DNA from 2 places in the Mesorhizobium sp. M7A.F.Ca.US.005.03.2.1 genome. Region 1 is predicted to be linked to the other one. Evidence: predicted binding sites of a transcription regulator. Region 1 holds the regulator's gene; the other holds the start of a gene.

The links. Region 1 encodes LexA, which represses DNA repair genes until DNA is damaged. Its sites were predicted from a motif close to TGTTCNNNNTGTGTTCNG; they were not measured.
Region 2: the regulator LexA is predicted to act here: its motif matches at 9,217-9,234, upstream of EN991_RS00565 (helicase-related protein).

What each region holds. Positions count from the first base shown of each region.
Region 1 is NZ_RZRP01000573.1:347-4,116, reverse strand. Features, by position in the region: partial or broken gene EN991_RS25865 (kynureninase) at 1-467, shown strand, start outside; gene lexA (transcriptional repressor LexA) at 878-1,618, shown strand; gene EN991_RS25855 (ComEC/Rec2 family competence protein) at 1,612-3,770, opposite strand, start outside.
Region 2 is NZ_RZRP01000005.1:2,094-17,154, forward strand. Features, by position in the region: gene EN991_RS00550 (DUF499 domain-containing protein) at 1-1,868, opposite strand, end outside; gene EN991_RS00555 (DUF1156 domain-containing protein) at 1,878-4,793, opposite strand; gene EN991_RS00560 (hypothetical protein) at 4,790-5,611, opposite strand; gene EN991_RS00565 (helicase-related protein) at 5,629-9,135, opposite strand; gene EN991_RS00570 (hypothetical protein) at 9,388-9,963, opposite strand; gene EN991_RS00575 (HNH endonuclease signature motif containing protein) at 10,694-11,377, shown strand; gene EN991_RS00580 (helix-turn-helix transcriptional regulator) at 11,420-11,659, opposite strand; gene EN991_RS00585 (hypothetical protein) at 11,800-12,303, shown strand; gene EN991_RS00590 (ATP-binding protein) at 13,025-14,227, shown strand; gene EN991_RS00595 (hypothetical protein) at 14,366-14,809, opposite strand; gene EN991_RS00600 (hypothetical protein) at 14,821-15,061, opposite strand, start outside.

The sequences.
Region 1 (3,770 bases):
CCTTTGCCTTCGAACGGGGTTATGTTGCCGGCGCCGGCATCCGCCGTTTTCTGTGCGGTACGCAACCGGTCCTGTCGATGCGGGCGCTCAAAGGCGCGCTTGCCATCTGGAGCGACGTCGACATGGCGGCATTGCGAAAGAAGAGCGTCGCGCAGACAGAACTGTTCATCCAGCTCGTCGAAGCCAAGTGCGGCGCCTACGGTCTCGCGCTGGAGACTACCCGCGACGCGACCAGGCGCGGCAGCCAGGTGTCGTTCCTTCACGACCATGGCTATCAAATCATGCGGGCGCTGATCGAGCGCGGGGTGATCGGTGACTTCCGCGCACCGTCGACCATCCGTTTCGGCTTCACGCCGCTCTATGTCAGCTACAAGGATGTGTGGCTGGCGGTTGAGGTTCTGGAAGACATTCTGCGCACGGGTGCATGGAAGGACCAGCGTTTCGCCGTCAAGGAAGCCGTTACCTGACGCACCGATCCCGGCGATCCGCCGTCGCTGCCCTCACTGCCTGGCAAATGACGGAGAGCTGAATTTCCAGCCAAAATGCCCAACTGACGTTGGCGTTTTGGCTCCGTTTCGTTCACGGCCAACCAACGTCCCGAAGGTTGCAATCGCTCCTTGTCGAGGTCGATCGACAGATAATGCCAAGCTTTGGTAGGGGATAAGCCACAGGTCATTAACCATAACAATTTCAATGTGAGCAGGCGCATTGCCGAAGGTGGCGCCCGTCGATCGTAACCCGCTGGCAAGCGCCAAATAATTTCAGCAGCCTTAACAAATTCATTAAACTTTAAACGGTTGCAGAACACAACTGGAACAGATAGTGTTTGTTCTGGGTTTGTTTTTCGATTCTGGTTTCAGGGAACCTGGGGGCCGCCATGCTGACACGCAAGCAACATGAACTGCTGATGTTCATCCATGAACGCCTGAAGGAGAGCGGCATTCCGCCATCCTTCGACGAGATGAAGGAGGCGCTCGACCTTGCCTCCAAATCCGGGATTCATCGGCTGATCACGGCCCTTGAGGAGCGCGGCTTTATCCGCCGGCTGCCCAATCGGGCCCGCGCGCTGGAAGTGCTGCGGCTGCCGGACTCCATCGCGCCAGGCCTCAATGCGGCAAAGAAGTTTTCGCCAAGCGTCATCCAGGGCAGTCTTGGTCAGGGTGGTGCTCTTGGCCGGCAGATCAAGCCGGCGCCTTCGCGGATGCCTTCGCCCGGCAATGACGACGATGCGGTCTCTGCCGTTTCGATCCCGGTCATGGGTCGCATCGCCGCCGGCGTGCCGATCGATGCCATCCAACATCAGACGCATTCGATTTCGGTGCCGCCGGACATGATCATGGGCGGCGCGCACTATGCACTGGAGGTCAAGGGCGATTCGATGATCGAGGCCGGCATCTTCGACGGCGACACCGTTATCATCCGTAACGCCGACACGGCCAGCCCCGGCGAGATCATCGTGGCGCTGGTCGATGAAGAGGAAGCGACGCTGAAGCGGTTCCGCCGCAAGGGCGCCTCGATTGCCCTCGAAGCCGCCAATCCAGCCTATGAGACACGGATTTTCGGGCCGGACAGGGTCAAGGTGCAAGGCAAGCTCGTCGGCCTGATCCGTCGCTACTGAGACGGCTGTGGGTTGACCACTGGCTTCTCGGGTTTCTTGAAGGGTGCCAGCCCCCTCGCCTCGCGAGAGTATTTGCGTTGCGTGTGCCAGGGCCGATATGGGCTGTCCACCGCGAAGCTGATCGTCGCCGGCGTGGTCGCCGATTGGCGATCGAAGAAGACCGCGGCACTGCCTTTGCGAGCCAGTTGCCGCTTGGTGATGACCAGAACCAGCGGGTTGTGACAGGCGTCATAGGCGGTGGCGTCGTTGACGACGATCAGCTCGGCGAAGCCGCAGGCTTTCCAGGTGTCCTTGCGGTCCTCGACATAGGCAATGATCGCACCGGACATGTGCCTGGCCACGCAAACGCCTGAGGAGCAATAGAACGGCGATCCCGGCGGTAGCTCAACGGCATCCGCGACGTCGAATTGCCCATCGCTGTTGTCGAACACTTCCGGAACGACGATGGTTTCCGATGTCAGCGCGCGTTTCCAGTTGTCGACGGTGAATCCATTCGGCCGTTGCCGGCTAACGGCAAGCTCACCGCCACCGATCGGCAACGCCACCAGCCGGGCGTCTTCCGAGATCAGCACATCGGGCGTGCGCGTATCCGAGACGGTCAGCAAGCCTGCCAACGCGAATGGCAGAGCCGCGAGCCGCAGCCATGTCGTCGCCATCGTCGCGATGACCAGGGCAATGGCCACCAGCAGGACCGACTGTTGCGAAATCAGCCCGACCCCATCGACAGGCGAACGCTCGGAGATCCAGCCCGATATGGCGATCATCATCGTCAGGCCCTTGCCCATCAGGTAGAGAGCTGGCCAATCCAATCCGAAAGGCATCAGCAGCGCGCTGGCGACGGCCAGGAACATGACGACGGTGACGATCGGCATAACCGCGAGATTGGCGAACAGGCTGAGCGGCGACACACGCTGAAAATGCCAGATGGCAAACAGCGTCGTGGCGCTGCCGGCGATGATCGAGGTCATGGCCAGACCAATTGCCGCCAGCAGGAATTTTCGTGTCAGGAACCCGGGCAAGGATCGCTTCGGCGGCGGCGGTCTTGCTTTTCCCGCGCGGTGATCCGCCCAGCCGGCATAAGCGCCGACCAGAGCCGCGGTCGCGGCGAACGACATCTGAAAACTCGGGCCGACCACCTCATGCGGCGACACCACGATGACGGCGATCGCCGAGATCGCCAGATTGCGCATGGTGAGTGCTGCTCGATCGAACAGAACTGCAATCAGCATCACTGCCAGCATGATGAAGCTGCGCTCGGCGGCGACGACGATACCTGAGATGACGAGGTAGGCTGCGATCGAGAACAGTGCGGCGGCAGCGGCATACTTCTTGACCGGGCGACGCGCGGAAAGATCGGGAAACAAGGCGAAGGCGCCGCGCAGCAACCCCATGATGGTGCCGGCGACCAGAGCCATATGCAGCCCCGAAATGGAGATGATGTGGTAGATGCCGGTACGTCGCATCGCCTCATTGATGTCGTCGGGAATGCCGGCGCGCACGCCGACGATCAGCGCCGCGGCGATCTCGCCTTCGGCGCCGCCGACGCTCGCCCTGATATGGTCGGCGATGCCTTCACGGGCATTTTCCACGCTGGAGGAAATTCGGGCCGACAGCGGCATGTCGCCATCATCGCTGACGACAAGCTTTGGATTGCCGAGAAAGAATCCGCTGCCACCAATGCCGGCAAAATAGCTGTCGAAGGAGAAATCATAGCTGTCCGGTCGCACCGGCCCGGTCGGCGGCAAAAGCTTGGCATATCCAGTGATGAGCGAGCCTGCGGTCACGTCAGCCGGGATCTTGCGTGCCGAAAGCCGTACCCGTTCCGGCGCATAGCGCAGTTTCGGTCTTGCGGTCGATGTTACGTCGATGGTCAGCCGGATACGGCCAGTTTCCATCCGGTCGAGCGAGACGACGCGGCCGGTCACCTGCGTCGAGATTTCCGAGCCCAACATTTGTGTGCCCGCACGCCACGTCTCGACCTTGGCAGCAAGCAGTCCTAGGGCGCACAAAAGTGCCGCCATGAAACACAGATGGGTCTTTGGCCATGAGCGCGAGACCAGCGCACAGATCCCCGTCAGGATGACAACCGCGACAGGTCTCGCAAAGTCGGGTTCAGCCGTCAGCGAAAAATAGCCGATCGCTCCGATCGCAA
Region 2 (15,061 bases), on a different contig from region 1:
GCAGCGCGTGTTGCGGCGCGCAACTGCGAAATCCTTCTCGAAGGATTTGCTTCCATTCGGTTAGGCAAAGACCCTTCACCATCAACCTCCTTATCGACGACTGAGCCGAAAGCCGGATCCAGGGGATAAAGAACGCTCACGCGCACCCGCTCGTGCGCAACCGGCACCCGAGCGGGTGTTATTAGCGGGTCACGCATCTGGCCATGCCAGAGCACGCCCACGACATTGGCCATGAAGCGCAGAACGCCGCGCGTGCGTTGGAACTTTTCGAGGCTCGCCCAATCCTTCGACAGCCGATCGAACAGCTCCGGATGGATCGGATAGGACAGGCGGAGCAGTTCCAGATAGCGTGCTTCCCTGGCCTCAGGCGGGAACTCGGCCGGGTTCTTTTTGTAGAGATCGTGAAAAGCCCTGACTGTTTCGTCCCGCGCCATCTCGCCTTCGGCATCAAGGGGCTGGAACAGACGTCGCCGGATGATTTCGTAAGTTTCATCGCCAGAAGCTGGTAGCCATGCTGATTGCACACGGCCGAAAATTTTCTCGAGACGAAGCAGCGCGGCCTCGCCGCGCGGTCCGCCGGCCTCGGCTTTGCTCTCGACCAGCGAGCCGACGATCAGGATGCCCGGGACCATCTTTGCCGCTTCGGTGAGCGACTGGATGAAGGAGAGAAAAGCTTCGAACCGGTCGTCGTCGAGCTGGCGGGCGAACATGGTCAGCTCATCGAGCAAGATAACGCTTGGCCCAGCAAGTTTGAAGACTTCAACCATGATACGAGAGCCAGGGCTCGTGCGAGCTGCTTCAGCTTCTGCGACAAGCGCAAGTCCCGGTTCGCCTGCAAGGCGCCATGCGATATATCCCCAAGCCGTATGAACCCGAGGTCCCTCGTTCAGTTTAAGGCTAACGTCCGGGCCATCGGCCGAACCGACGAACACAGCCATCTTGGGCTTCGGCAGCGAATTCACACCCGCACGATCAAGTATATCGCTTAAACCCGGCAGCCCGCGCGGATCGCCTCCGTCGCGCAGATGCTTCACGAGGTGGAAGATCGCGAGCATCGTGTGCGTCTTGCCGCCGCCGAAAGCGGTCTGCAGGCCAATCACCGGATCGCCACCATTGGCGCCAAGTCTTTGTGTCGCGGTGGTTAGTACGCGTTTCAAGCCTTCGGTCAGGAAAGTAATTCCGTAGAAAGAGTTCGGTGTCGCATAGCCTTCGCCGGCATAGCCAGCATCCACCGCAAAAAGATCGGCAGCGAACTCGGCCTCCTTAAAGCGGTTCGCAATCACGTCCGGGTGTGGCAAGGCGACATCGATCCACGGCTTCAGCGCTTTGGCTACACCACTTTCGGAATTGAAGCTCATCTGCTGAGCCGATCCCGGCTCTACTGTAAGCTTAGGCTCTGTCGGGGTTGCCGGGTCTATCCTGCCCGCCTCAATGCCTGTAGAGCGCTGGGCCCCATAGACGGCCTTAAGTGTCTCGATTGTCTTTTCCGGTGCCTTCAGGAGCATCGCTAGTTCGACAATCGCCCAGAGAAACGACAACGCTTCCGGGTCGCTCAGTGGCACATTCAGATGCGCTGTTGCATTGCGGGCTTCAAAGACCGTCGAGACAAGCCTGCGTGCCTTGTTAACATGCTTCCGATCGAACCGCGCGCCAAATACCTCGTTCCAATTGTCGAGGATAGTTTTGCACAGTCCGTACACGTCCAGCGTGTCGTTCTGACCTTGTCCCGAAGAGCGGCTTGCATAATGCAGCCAGCGCTGCCCGTGCTTCGCCTCCATGTTCGCTTCGACGAAGCCGTCGAGCACTGACTTTAGCGTGAAGTCGAGTGTATCGCGGACCCGTTTGGTACCTTCGATCTCGTGCGACATGATCGCTCCTTAAAGCAACGTACCCTGTGCGGGCTTTCGTGAGCCATCCGTCGCATCTTTGGTAGCCAAATCTTCGAGCCTCGGCCATTCCTGGGCCAGTTCGTTGTAGACAAGCGCCTCGGCCGCCCAACCCTTCTGCGTGGCGATTTCGAACAGACGATAGGCGAGCGCCCGGGCTTCCGCAGCCTTTGGCCCCATTTCAGCGACGAGCCGACCCGCAGCAGCGCCCCCACCGTCCTCAGCGTTGAGGACGCGCGCAGTGTGCTGGACGCATTCCCAGACGGTGAGGGATTTGTCTTTGGCTGGTGTCCAGGCTTTTGGCAGTTCGTCGCGAGGCGTCAGCGCGGTCTTGCCCTTTAGGTCCTTGAATACTCCCGAATCGAAGAGTGCGTTCGTGCCAATATTTTTGGCGTTGGCGAGGGTGATCAGTTCGCCAGACGGACGGGCATCGAAGCCATAGGTTGCAAACCAAGCGAGAGCGACCTGCGTTTCCGCATCGAAAGCTGCATCGAGCTCTTGATCAATCTCTTCCCAGACTCGATTGATAAGCGCGAGTGCAGTCTTAACAGGCATGGCGCTGTCGTCGTCTTCCAGCACTTTGGCATAGCGCGAAAAAACACCCATTCCCGGGCCAATTACAGATTGCTGCATATCGACCGGGCCAACGCCTGCCTTGCGGATATCATCTATCGCATCCGGTAGCTCGCGGCGGAGCAAGCGGATGAATTCCGCCCTTGTGATTGTGTCGGCGCTAACGCGACGCTTGCGGCAAATAAGCACAATCGAGGATGCGAGGACGTTCAATTTGCCTTTCAAATTTCCTGTAAGTTCTGTTCTGATCGGCCATGTTCCATCAATCAGCAGCCCAGCATTGATGACGCCCTGAAGGAAGGAGGCCCATCCTGCCGAGCTTACACCTTCGGATGATGATTCAGATTGCTTGAACGCATAGTAGATGGCGAGGGGCTCGCTCTCGGTAGCGGCTTCACGCATTGCGCCTAGAGCTAGTCCCATGCCCTGCATGAAAAACTCTTCGGCACTTGCTCGGTTGGCATGCCTAAACGACGTCGCAACAAGCTCTTCTTCTTTCGGCGTCGTGAGTCGGCGAAAAAGGTCCGGCCAGATATTCTTTAAAGCGGGTCGAAGCCAAACGTAAAAGAAATCAGCGAGCGTAGCGTACCCAATATTGTCGTAATATGGGGGGTCTGTAGAAATTACCACAGGCCGTACTGGAAAGCTGTTCTTGGGAGCGTCGATTTGACTTACGAAGCCTGTTGCAGTTCCGATTGGCCAATTGGCGATTGATTTTACAGGGTACTCGACTTGATCCAGGAAATTGCCGGTTGATTGGCTGAAGAAATTAGTTTCAGCGAAATCCCAAGTCATTGCGAACGCCTGTCGCCCAAAAACCTGCTGGATTTTCTGGCTGGTATTGTCCCAAAAATTCAATGTGCAGCCCCTATTTACCTGTCGGCTAACGCTGAATGCTAGATAGGTGGCCACGGCGTCGGCATATGCACTTGCGCCTCGCCCGTTACTCCTGAGTGGTATCAAATCATCGCTAATCTCTGCCGACAAGGTGTCGGCTAAGACCGCCTCGCGGGCGCCTTCAACTAGTCCAGTCAGTGTTCTCAGTGAGATCAACTGTCGGTCCGTAAAAAGGTGTCCCCAAGTGCGCAAGCCATACGCGGAGCATACGCCTCCCGTTAGTTGGGCACGGGTTGGCGTAGCCGCAGACAGCTGATCCTCTCGAGCATCTTTTATATCGGGGTCATCAGACATCGACCTAGCAAGGGACTCGTCTTCTTCGAGCGGCGACAAGTAAACTCTGCGTCGATTGCCCTCGGCAACGATTGCAAGCAGGCGAACCCCAAGGCGATCGGCCTTGCCCTCGACTTGCACATAGGTCCTATCAATGACCGAGCCTGTCAGAACACACGTAAAGGCCTGGCCTTGGCCAGCCTTCGTTCCCTTCTTAAGCCTCTCTTGATCAGGCTTAGAAAGTGTCCCCGTCATGACTTTGAACCGGTAACCATCCTTAGCCGTTGGATCGATCTCGGGCTCAATCCACGCCTTTTTTCCCTCCTTAGTTGAGAGCATGAATGATGAGACTAGAGGAACCATCGCACCTTTCGCCGCCGGATCGGGAGAGCGGACGGTCCGAGCCCAAAGCCAAGCGATCACCGTCGCCTCTGAGCCATCTGGCAGTTTCGCCTTCGGATAGAGATGCCCAACCCGTTTCTCGGCTTCGTCGCGCATCCATTGGCCGTAGTAGCGCACATCCTCGGCGAGGCCCTCCGCACCTTTGCCGTTCCATTTGCCGCCGCGCGCGATCGCGACGCGCGATTTCGGATTCACCGGAGGCCTGCCGGCGAACTTCGGCGGGATTTCCACCAATGCCTTGCCAATCAGGACTGCGACTGGATTTAAATCCGATCCATAGGCACGCAGGCCGAGGCGCTGGGCTTCGAGCGGGATCGACCCGCCGCCCGAGAAGGGATCATACACCGGTGGCGCTTTGTTTTGCAGGTAGTCGAAGATGGCCTTGGCGTCGCCCTGGGCAGGCGGTTCTTCGCCAAGGCCCCAGGCCACTGAGCGCGCGATTTCCCAGCGGGCTGCGTTTAGGATCGTCTCGTTGTTCGAGGCTTCCCACGGCACCATAGCCTCGATGATACGGTGCAACCTCCGGCGCTCGACATCCTGGGCTTCCTCAGTCGGGAATCGATCAGGCCAGCTGGAAGGATCGTCCACTAGCTGCGCGAACAAAACTGCCCGGCACGCTGCCAAAGGGCGTCTGGCCCACCATAGATGCAGCGTCGAAGGGTGTCCGTGTCGGATCGATTTCTCTCGCGCGGAGGCAACGTTGATCGCTTCTAGGGGGATCGAAACCTCGATGAGTTTCTTACGCACAGCTTTCTCGTTCAAAACACTACCCTGACCGCCACTTCCCGAAGTGTCGTTCGAAATCTGTCGCGAACCTCCGGCGGCACCTGATCTAAAAGCATCTGGTTAATCGACTGATGGTCCGCATCGCTTCGTGTAGCATCAAGCTCAAAGACCCACGTAGACCAATCCTCGGCTCGGCGAGCCGCTATGACTCCGATGCCGTGCTTACCTGCGACAGCGAGGACAGCTTCAAGGTCGCCTTTCTGATCGTCATCCAACTCGTCGGGAACATTCACAATCAGAAGATAGGCGTAGTGCGCCTTCGATTTGTGAGACACAGCCTCATACACCGCAAGGACATCCAATGCCTCGAAGCGCTTGATCTCAATAGTTCGAACATCGCCCTCTGATCGGGAGGAAAATAGCCAATCCGACACGGTGCAGATAACGAGGTCGGGCCTGCTCCACCGCCCACCTGTCTGGCGGCGTCCTTGACCAGCAGTCACTGCTCCAAAGACATGCGTAAATCCGGGCTGCTCCGTCCAGTGGGCTAGGATTTGGTCGAGAGCGGGCTGATAGTAGTCATTCTCCAGACGGCGTTCTTGGGCCGCCGGTTCCTCTGGTTGAACCGGCGCGTCTATATCCACAGCCTCCGGCTCGGCAGGTTGTTCGACTAGATAGATTCCGCCATTTCGTCCTCGCCTTCGCTCAATACGGCGCTGATCAACGAGGTTTTGTTCTGCCTCCGAATATTCCTGCGTGGGCTCATCGTCTGGCAGCGCCAAACCCTGCCAAAGTTGAAATCTTGTGAGATGCCCCCCAGCCGCCCGCAAGAGATTGGCTATCTGCTCTTCCATATAAGCTCCTCGCAGCCCTAACTAGGCTTTGTTCCAATCGATATCAGGTCCGCGATGTCGAACACCACCGCCGTTTCGGCAAAACCCAATTCTCTTGTGAAGAATCGGCGAACATAGATGGGCTCATGCACGAAGCCAGAATCGAACTGAACAATCGCAAGAATGAAAGCCTCAGCGACGTTGAGCGACGCCAGGATTTCGTTCTTGGTCAAAATGACGTCACGCCCTTCGGCGTGACGGCCCTTCACCTCGATAAAGCGCAGATGGCCCGCCTGGAGATCGCGGCTTTCAATATCCCAGCCCTTCTTTTCGGCAGATACGTCCCGTGGTTCATGGCCCAGGGCGCGTTCAGCCGCGAACACGGCCTGCATGGCCTTGCGCTCGGATTCAGCCCGCAGGATCGGGTCTTCGGCGAATCCGGTCGACTTGCTGGCCGTGGCTAACGCGACCTTGGCTTTCAGCAGCCCGCCAGGGATCACCAGCGCCGCACCTTTCAGGACCGGCGGCAAAGCGGAAATCTGCCGCTCGCGATCCAACTCCGATTGGCGCCGATGCAGCCGCTCTACCAGGCGTGCGGCCGTCGCCTCTGCGTTTTGAGCGTTGATGCGCTGTTCCTTGCCTGCCCGCTCCTCTTCTCGCAGCCGCGCGGCGCGAGCATCCCAATAGTTGATCTCGCGATTAAGGCGGGCGCGCACCTCGCGCTCGACCTTGTCGATTTCGGCGATCCGGCGCGTCCTTACCTCGTTGAGATGATCGGGAACCAGGGACCGAACGGTATAGCCGAGTGCCTGCGCCTCGACATTATCCGATAGCCAGGGCGCGACGATGGCGTCAGCGACGGATACACTCTCTTCGGGCGTAATCGGGCGATAATCCAGATAGGGCGCGGGTCCGCCGTCGGTCGCCGATCCGTCTTCCTTCAGGAACAGGAACTGAAGCCGCTGCGAAATGGCGCGGGGTTCACCCGACCGGCCGGCCCGTCCATCGCGGATTGCATGTTCGAGATAGACGAGGAGCTTTGGCTCGACGCTTTCGTCTGCATCGTCCACCAGCACGCCGCCCTGGTTGAGGAGTGGTTGGAAACGTTCGAGGATAACGTCGACCAGCGATTCGAGCAGCGGATGACCTGGCGCCACGAGTTCGGCCTGCGGTTGTCCGATGATCAGGGATTTTTCAAAGGTGATGCGCGCGTAACGATCAAGCACCGGATCGGAACGCCCGATCAGCCGGTCGCGTTCCTTCAGGATCGACGGTACACGCAGGATTTCGAATCGGCCTTTTTCGCGTTCGGCAATCCGCCCGCCGAGCATCGTGAAGGCTTCTCGGAAGAACGAGCCGATGAAATGCGGTTGCAGGCGACGGGCTGCCGCGCGCTCCATCTGTTCGCGAATATCGGCGACCGAACTCGGGTTCATGCCTTCGGAGGTTAGTTTGCGTTCGGCGACCAGCTTCTCGATAGCTTCGACATCAACCGCACCATCTACCTTTCGGAAAAGCTCGGCCTTCTTTTCCGGCCGATCACCGTAGCGAATTGCCTCGACGAGGAGATCCCGTAGCGCGTGGCCTTCGAACAGCTCGCCGAGCACGTCATAGACCTTGCCGCCTAGCGCGGCACGGGCCTCTTCAAGCTTCTCAAGCAGGCGGCGATAGACTTCGCCTTCACGCGTGTTTGCTGCGCAGAGATTCCACAGGTGGCAAACTTCAGTCTGGCCTATGCGATGGATGCGGCCGAAACGCTGTTCGAGGCGGTTCGGGTTCCACGGCAGGTCGTAGTTGACCATCAGATGCGCGCCACGCTGAAGGTTCACGCCCTCACCTGCAGCGTCGTTCGCGATCATCACGCGCACACGCGGATCGGAATTAAAGGCGGCAATGGCGCCGCGCCGAGCTTCGCGCGCGATGCCGCCGTGAATGACGACCACAGCCGAAGGATCGCCCATAAGTGCTGCAATCTTCTGTTGCAGATATTCGAGTGTGTCCTTCGGCTCAGTGAAGATCAGCACCTTGCGACGCAGGCCAGTTGCGGCGTCCAGCATCAGCGGCTCGTCGAGAATGGATTCAAGCTCGCGCCATTTGGCATCCTGGCCGGAAAGCTTCAGCCTCAGCGCACGGTCTTCGAGATCTTTCAGAATAAGGATTTCGGCTTCAAGCTCAGCAAGGGTGGCGGCCGCTGTTGCTCGATCGACGATCTGTTCCTCGGCGGCTTCCGCTTCCGCGCCCGGCACCTCATCAATGTCGTCAGGGTCATAGCTGGGCAGAACCGGCGCGTGGGTTAGTGGGGCCGAGTCGGTCTGACGCATAAGTCTTTCTTCATGCAATCGGTCTTGCAGGCGCTTCCGGCGTCGTTCCAGCGAGCGGTGGATCGCGGCCGGCGAAGAGGCAAGGCGGCGCTGAAGGATTTGCAACGCGAAGCCCACATTCGACCGGCGCTTATCGTCGCCTGTCCGATCCGCGCGGTTCATCTCTTCGCGCACGTAGGTCGTGACCGCCTGATAGAGTTTGGCCTCGACAGGGGACAAGGCGAAGCTAGCGGTATAGGCCCGGCGCTCAGGGAAAAGCGGCGTACCGTCGAAGCGATAGAGTTCTTCTTTGGTCAACCGCCTCATCATGTCGGATACGTCGGCTTTGTGAACGCCTTCGCGGAACCGGCCCTCGAACCGGTCTGCGTCGAGCAATCCCATGAAAAGTTGAAAGTCAGCTTCCTTGCCATTGTGCGGAGTCGCGGACATCAGAAGGAAGTTCCGGGTTCGCGTCCCGAGCAGCTTGCCAAGCTTGTGACGCTGAGTTTCCTTAACTTCGCCGCCGAAATACGACGCGGCCATGCGATGGGCTTCGTCGCAGATGATCAGATCCCAATCCCCAGCCGCTCCGAGCTTAGCCTTCAGCTCTTCCGATCGAGCCGCCATATCCAGGCGAACGATGAGGCGATTCTTTTCAGCGAACGGGTTTCCCGTGACGGAGGCTTCGATTTGATCACGCGTTAGGAGATCGAAATGCAGGCCGAATTTTTCGGCCATTTCCTCCTGCCATTGTTCGACAAGGCTTCCAGGCGCGACGATCAGGCAACGTTCAAGGTCGCCTCGAATCAAGAGCTCCTTGATCAGGAGCCCGGCCATAATTGTCTTGCCGGCGCCTGGATCGTCTGCAAGCAGAAAGCGAAGCGGCTGTCGCGGCAGCATTTCGCCGTAGACGGCCGTGATCTGGTGCGGAAGCGCCTCGATCTGTGAAGCACTGACCGCCAGGTAGGGATCGAAAAGGTGGGCAAGCCGAATGCGATATGCTTCGGACGCCAAGCGCAGAAGGGCGCCATCCGCATCAAAGGCGTAAGTACGGCCAGCCATTACGAATTCAAAGCCGGTTTCTTCGCCGCGGTAGACAAGCCGCTCTGCGACTTTGCCATTGACCCGGAAAACCAGATTCACCGCGTCAGGTCCGAATTTGGAAACCGAAACGACCTCCGCGATACCTGCGGCATCGAGGCCTTTGATACGCGCACCAGGCTTGATTCCTTCGAACGTGCTCATGCAACCTCGATGAGAGAACAACGGAGCACGGATCGGGGCAGAGAAAGCCCGCCAGGCGACAGCGACAAAATCAATTGCCAACAGAACGCAATACGAATTTGGAACGCTCCGCCTTGCTTGTCGTAGCGAAGGTTGCTCATAGGCTGCCACCCGTACCACAGCATGACGCAAAATCCATACATCGAGAAATTGCTAGAGCTCTCGCTGTGGCTGTGCGCCAAACTGTGAGCAAGTTCTGTAGGCATGCGATCATCAGAGACCCAGGATCTCGTAGCGATTTGGATGGTTCTTCTTTTCGGCCGATGATCGATCACGATCGACTTGTATAAAGCCGTGTTCGATCAGTACAGAGATCGCACGGCGGATTTTTGCTTCCGGGATTCCTGTGTAAATCCAAATCCTCTCGTACCCGATCATAGCGGCATTGGTCTTTCCGTCCCGAAAGGCGCAGAAGAGCAGGTAGAGCTTCAGTGCGTTCATGTCCGACTCGCGCCGACATGAGAGCTCATGAAGCGCCGACAGCCGATCCGACGGAGCCTGCCTGTAAAGCGTCTTGTTGGGAATCTTACCGTACCGATCCGTTTCTCCATACCCGGTAAGAAAGTAGCGATTCTTCCCACCCCGGCCTTCCCGCTTTACAATAACGATGCCAGCACTCGTCAGTAGCTTAACCGCCGACGAAATCATAGCGCGCGACAAGTCTGTTAGGTCTATCAGTTCGTCATATGACATACATGCAGATCCCTGGGTTTGCGCTGCCTGTGCGGTAGATTTGTTCTCGGCGCGGACAACGATTGCCAGGAGCACCTTCAGCGCTGCGGTGGACACACCCAGGAGGTGTCCCGTCCTGAAAAGCCTGAGACCCGTATCATGAATCCAGGCCGTGGGAAGGCGCGACCACCGGCTCTGAGCTACGGCCTCCATCTCAGCTCGGAATTTTTGTGAGGGCGATGCCGACGACAATGAGTGCCGCCAAGGCAATAATGACGACCGCGGGCAGTGGTTCGATCTTCGCAAGGGCGAATAGTGATTTCCAGAACATGTTTGGTCTCCGTGCGATCAAGGGCTGCTAATGGCAAAAATTTATACGACCAGACCAAGAGTATCTAGATACCGTTTTGGATGAGCATGGCAGTCAAGGCGCAGTAGTTTGTTGTAAATCAACAACTTGGATAAAAATCAGAGAAGTTCATGGGGAAAACTTTTAGTTCACGGTGGGCTGCTATGAGGTGAGGATTTGCGGGCAGCCCACGGTCCAATTCGATCAGATTGGAGATGCCTTTCGCATTGGAACCGGGAGCGCGCGCGGTCGTACCGGCGCTGGGCCGGTCGCTGGGGAGCGCAGTGCGGCAACGCTCTTTCAGCGACTTAGCTCCCGTCCCGGCCAGAAGAAAGGCTTGCGTCCCACGGGTGGGAAAACGGTGTCCTCCCCCGCCTTGGCTGAGTACGTCGACGGCTTGCATGCCGCGGGAATCCCGCGATAGCGTATACTGGCATCCGAAAGCGATGGGAGGGCTGCCGACCGGTGACTGACCTAATTTTCGAACGGAACCACGCTTTGGACGCGATCCGCTTGGCCAAAGCCAACGGACGGGAATGGCTTTATGAGAGCTATCCCAAACCCAACGGGCAGACGCGCAGATCCAGCACGGGATTCCTGATGCACGAGGGCGCGGCTTACCCTGTGAAGCCGCTTGGGCGCCTGGCGAACGAGATCGCCGGGAGCCCTATGACAAACAACCCGATTACCAACGTATTCCGACGATACTTCGAGAACTTGGAGTTCCAGCTGATAGACAGCCCGGAGGACGAGGCGGAGAGCACGGCCGAGCGCCAGCGCCGTCTGGCCGAGGTTTGGGAGCGCCCGGGTCAAGCCAAGTTTCGCCGCGCGGTCTTCGACCTGTTCGGTGCGCGCTGTCTCGTGACCGGGTGCGAGACACTGATGGCCTTGGAGGCTGCCCACGTTCTGCCCGTGTCCTGCGGCGGCTGCGACGAAGGATGGAACGGCATCCCGTTGCGCGCCGACCTGCACCGGCTATTCGACGCCGGCGTCATCATGCTGGAGCCCAGCACTTGGAAGCTGGTCGTCATGGAACCCGTACGTAAGGAATACGGCCGGTATCACGGCCTAGACCTTGGGCCGCTCTTCGCCAAGATTCATGATGCATTTAAGCTGGCGGCGGCGCTGCGGAAACGGCTTAATCTAACTACCGAAATGCAAGCCGATCAGACGTCCACGTAGCCGGCCGTCCGGAACCCAATCGGGGTACTAATTGACGCGCGCTCAGCGACTTTCAGATTCCGCTACCCGTATGATCTCAAGAGGGTCAGCACCGATCGCCCTCGCAACGGTGACGAACTCGGCCACGTCCAGGCGCCGCTCTCCCAGCTCGAACTTCGAGACAAATGTCTGCCGCTGCCCGAGGCGCCTACCCAGTTCGACCTGGGTGATGCCAGCATCCTTGCGCACTTCAACGAGAAGCACGATCATCTTGCGGTAGAGATCGGAACGAAGTGAGGACAAGGGCAGCGCCAGTGCTGAGACTGGCTGTTCAATAAAACCCTAAATCGGTGTACCCCAAATTAGGGTATTGTGACAGAGTTGTCTGGGGGCGAGCTCGTCGGCATCAGCTATCGACCGCTCGGCCTGGGAGGGTCATATCAATGCGATTCGCCTATTTGGCGGCACTTGGATGCTGCCTCATCTCGTTTATATCAATATCAGCCGAAGCAAACGACACTATCGGCAGTTTCAGGTTCATAGAAAAGAAGGACGGCGTCACCGACGAAGACCGGAGTCTTATCGTCACTTACAGTCCTGGCGAAGATACCAGGCTGAGTTGGCGCTGCAGAGGTCCGGACTTAGAGGCTTTGACCGACATCGGGCAATATATGGTTGGCGATAACTATGACGTCAGCGTGCGGTATCGGGTCGATAAATCACTGCCTTCGCCCCTCCAGAGCTGGGCGCTTTCTTCGGAGAACGACGCTGCCTTCGTTCCTGATTCAGAAGTGCCAGAATTTACCCGACAGGCCATATCCGGAAAGACCATTGTGATTGGCGTCACAGATTTATTTGACGGTGCTGAGGTCCAGCACGAATTTGACCTTTCTGGGCTGGGAGCAGCGATTAAGATGCTGCCTTGTTTCAGAGGCTTTGCCCAGTAGGGCTTTAAGAGGCTCGCCCCATCCCTTTCAGGTTCTTAGCCGGGCAAAAGGGCTCGAATTGAAAACGAAAGCCAGGCGAGGTGGCTCAAGAGTAGTGCCCGAAAACGGCTTCTATCGTTCCGAGCGCTGTCTTTGTTTGGTCCATCGACGGCGGCCTTGCCGCAGTGAATCCTATTTGACCCGGCAAGTTCGTAGTCTTTGAGACAACGAGATACGTGATGTCCGGCCGACCTGCTGACGTTTCTTCGCGAGATATTTCGTCCAGGATTGGCTTCCATGGGCCCTGGGCTGGGATACCTAGTGCCGAGCCCAACTCGCTGTAGAAGATCGTCCGACGTTGCTTGGCGCGGTCGCGGAGCACCCCAACAATCGCATCCTTGTGCGCACGATACGGTACCATCGTTCCCTCCACCTGCTCACGTTCCCACACTTGCACAACGTGCCTACAGGTTCAAACTGATCCAGCGCAGCCGCTCGGGGCAGTTGATAGGCTGGCATACTCCTGTAAGGGTTAGGGTGCCGGGACGCAAAGCCTGTTGATGCGGGCGTCTTGCCGGCGCTGGTCCGGTGTTCGGGGAGCGTCGGGGGAGCAGCAGCGCTTTTTCAGCGGCCGTGGCCCTCCGGTCAAAGAGCCTGGGAGGGTCAGCGCGAACTCGTGCCAGACAGATCTTGCCTCTAACGTGCGCGCATTGAGCCGATTCGGCGATCGGCCGATACCGGCATGATCGCGCCAAAGCACATGGTGGTGGCGGCCACTTATCTGTGCGACGAAAGTGTCGCCGACGGGAGCTACGCTTCAAGGATCCACGAGATGTTGCCGGAAAAACTGTCCGATCTGATTGCCTATGACGCCGGAACGCTGAGAGTGACCAGCCGCGAAAGTAAACGGCTCGAATTTAAGCAGGCGTTCGTTCGTGCCAACCTTCCAGCCTATGAGCGCACGATCGCTGCGTTCGCCAACACCCAGGGCGGCTTTCTCGTCTTTGGCGTCGACAACAATCCCCGCGTCATAGTCGGCACGCCGCCGGCGGACATCGCCGACGAGGCAGACATCTCCACGCTGCTGCGCCAAGACTTCGCGCCAGAACTGCCGTTCGAGAGCAAGGTTTATGAGGTGGACGGCAAAACCGTGTTCGCTATGGCCGTCGAGCCGGCGCTTGACCGGCCGGTGATCTGCACCAAGACACGCAATCGGAGCTTCACGGATCCAACCGGCAAGAAGGTAACCGAGCCAGTAATCATCGAGGCCACTATCTACTACCGCTATACGGCTCGTACCTCGGCCATCGGCTACCCGGAACTCAAGGCATTACTCGATGCGCGCGAAGAGCGGCGCATGACGATGCTGCTGGAGACCATCGAAGCCGTCGAGCGAGTCGGCGTGGAACGCGCTGGAGTTGTAGACATCACCACGTTCGGCGATGCCAACAAGTCTACCAACCTGTACGTGTCGCACGAGACTGCGCGCTCCATGAACTTCATTGAGGAGGGACGCTTTACTGAGAAGGAGGAAGAAGGATCGCCAGCTTACATGGTGGTCGGAAAGGTGTCGCTAGGCGAAGTTGTCCGGGCGCCCCTTGCCGAAGCTGACAAGAACCTTCCCTCAGAAGCAGCAGCGGCGTTGGCAGACGTCGTGCACCAGGTGTGCGGCAACGAAGTTGCACTGAACCAGAGCGGGGTCTTGCCGCTGCTAAAGGCGTTCAACCTGATGGAACTGCCATACCATGAGTACGACGCGAAGGTGAAACGTCGCTACATCACTCAAGAGGGAATAGCCGCGCTGCAGGACGCTATCCGCGCAGAGCCACTTAGAGCATTGCAGAGCTTCGCCTCCAAGAAAACGATCGAGGGTTATCTGGCCACGCAAGCGGCAGCCGTCCTGCCCGAATTACAAGCGGCACCAGCCGTTAACGCCGCTCCATGACGCTTCGTTGTCGCATCCTCGATGGCCAGACAGATCTGTCATTTCCAGGCGCGCGCGGCCGAGAATCCGTAAAGATCATGATGAAGAACAAGTGCTCGGACTCGTCGCCATGGCGCTTTGCAATCCATCGCGTGTCAACTACCTAACCCGTGGCCTCCATGTCGCGGCAGTCTTCGCCACGGAACCCGGCGGCATGTCGTTGCGATCGACGAGTTCATAGCCGAGATGGCGCATCACTTGACCAACTATGGAGCCGGCGTCGACGGTCCCAAGGTCATGCGGGTGATAGAGAGGTCCAAGGTCAGCGACGATCAACGGTTCGACGCCTGCCAAGGCCGGTAGACCTGCCTCTGTTGCTTCCAACATGAGTCTCTTGCCCTGACTGGACCATGCGATCTCTTCCATACGGAGGTGAACCGGGTCAGAGAAGGTGATGCCGCCGGAACGAAGCGGCAGGCCGGACGCGTTGATCAGGTCTATAATTTCTTGACCGCCTTGTTCGAGGCGCTTCCTGGCATTTTCGTAGAGCGTTGCCCGCCGTTCCGGCGACATTGCCTTCAGCTTGTCCATCGTCATCTGCATGACCTTCTCCCTTACTGACCGCTGTGACGCAACAGAGTGTAGCTTTGGATTGGTTCGCCGCGCACCTGTGCGCGCACCGGCTGATTGTTCGCGTCGACCTTGGGCTCGGCGCCGATCGCGTTCTTGATGTACCAGCCGAGATACATATTCAGCGGCGTCTTGCCCGGTAGTTTGACCGCGTAAGCATCGCCGCCGATCGCGCGCTCGTACTGAGCTTTCAGCTCGGGCTTTTCCATGGCGGCCTGGAACACA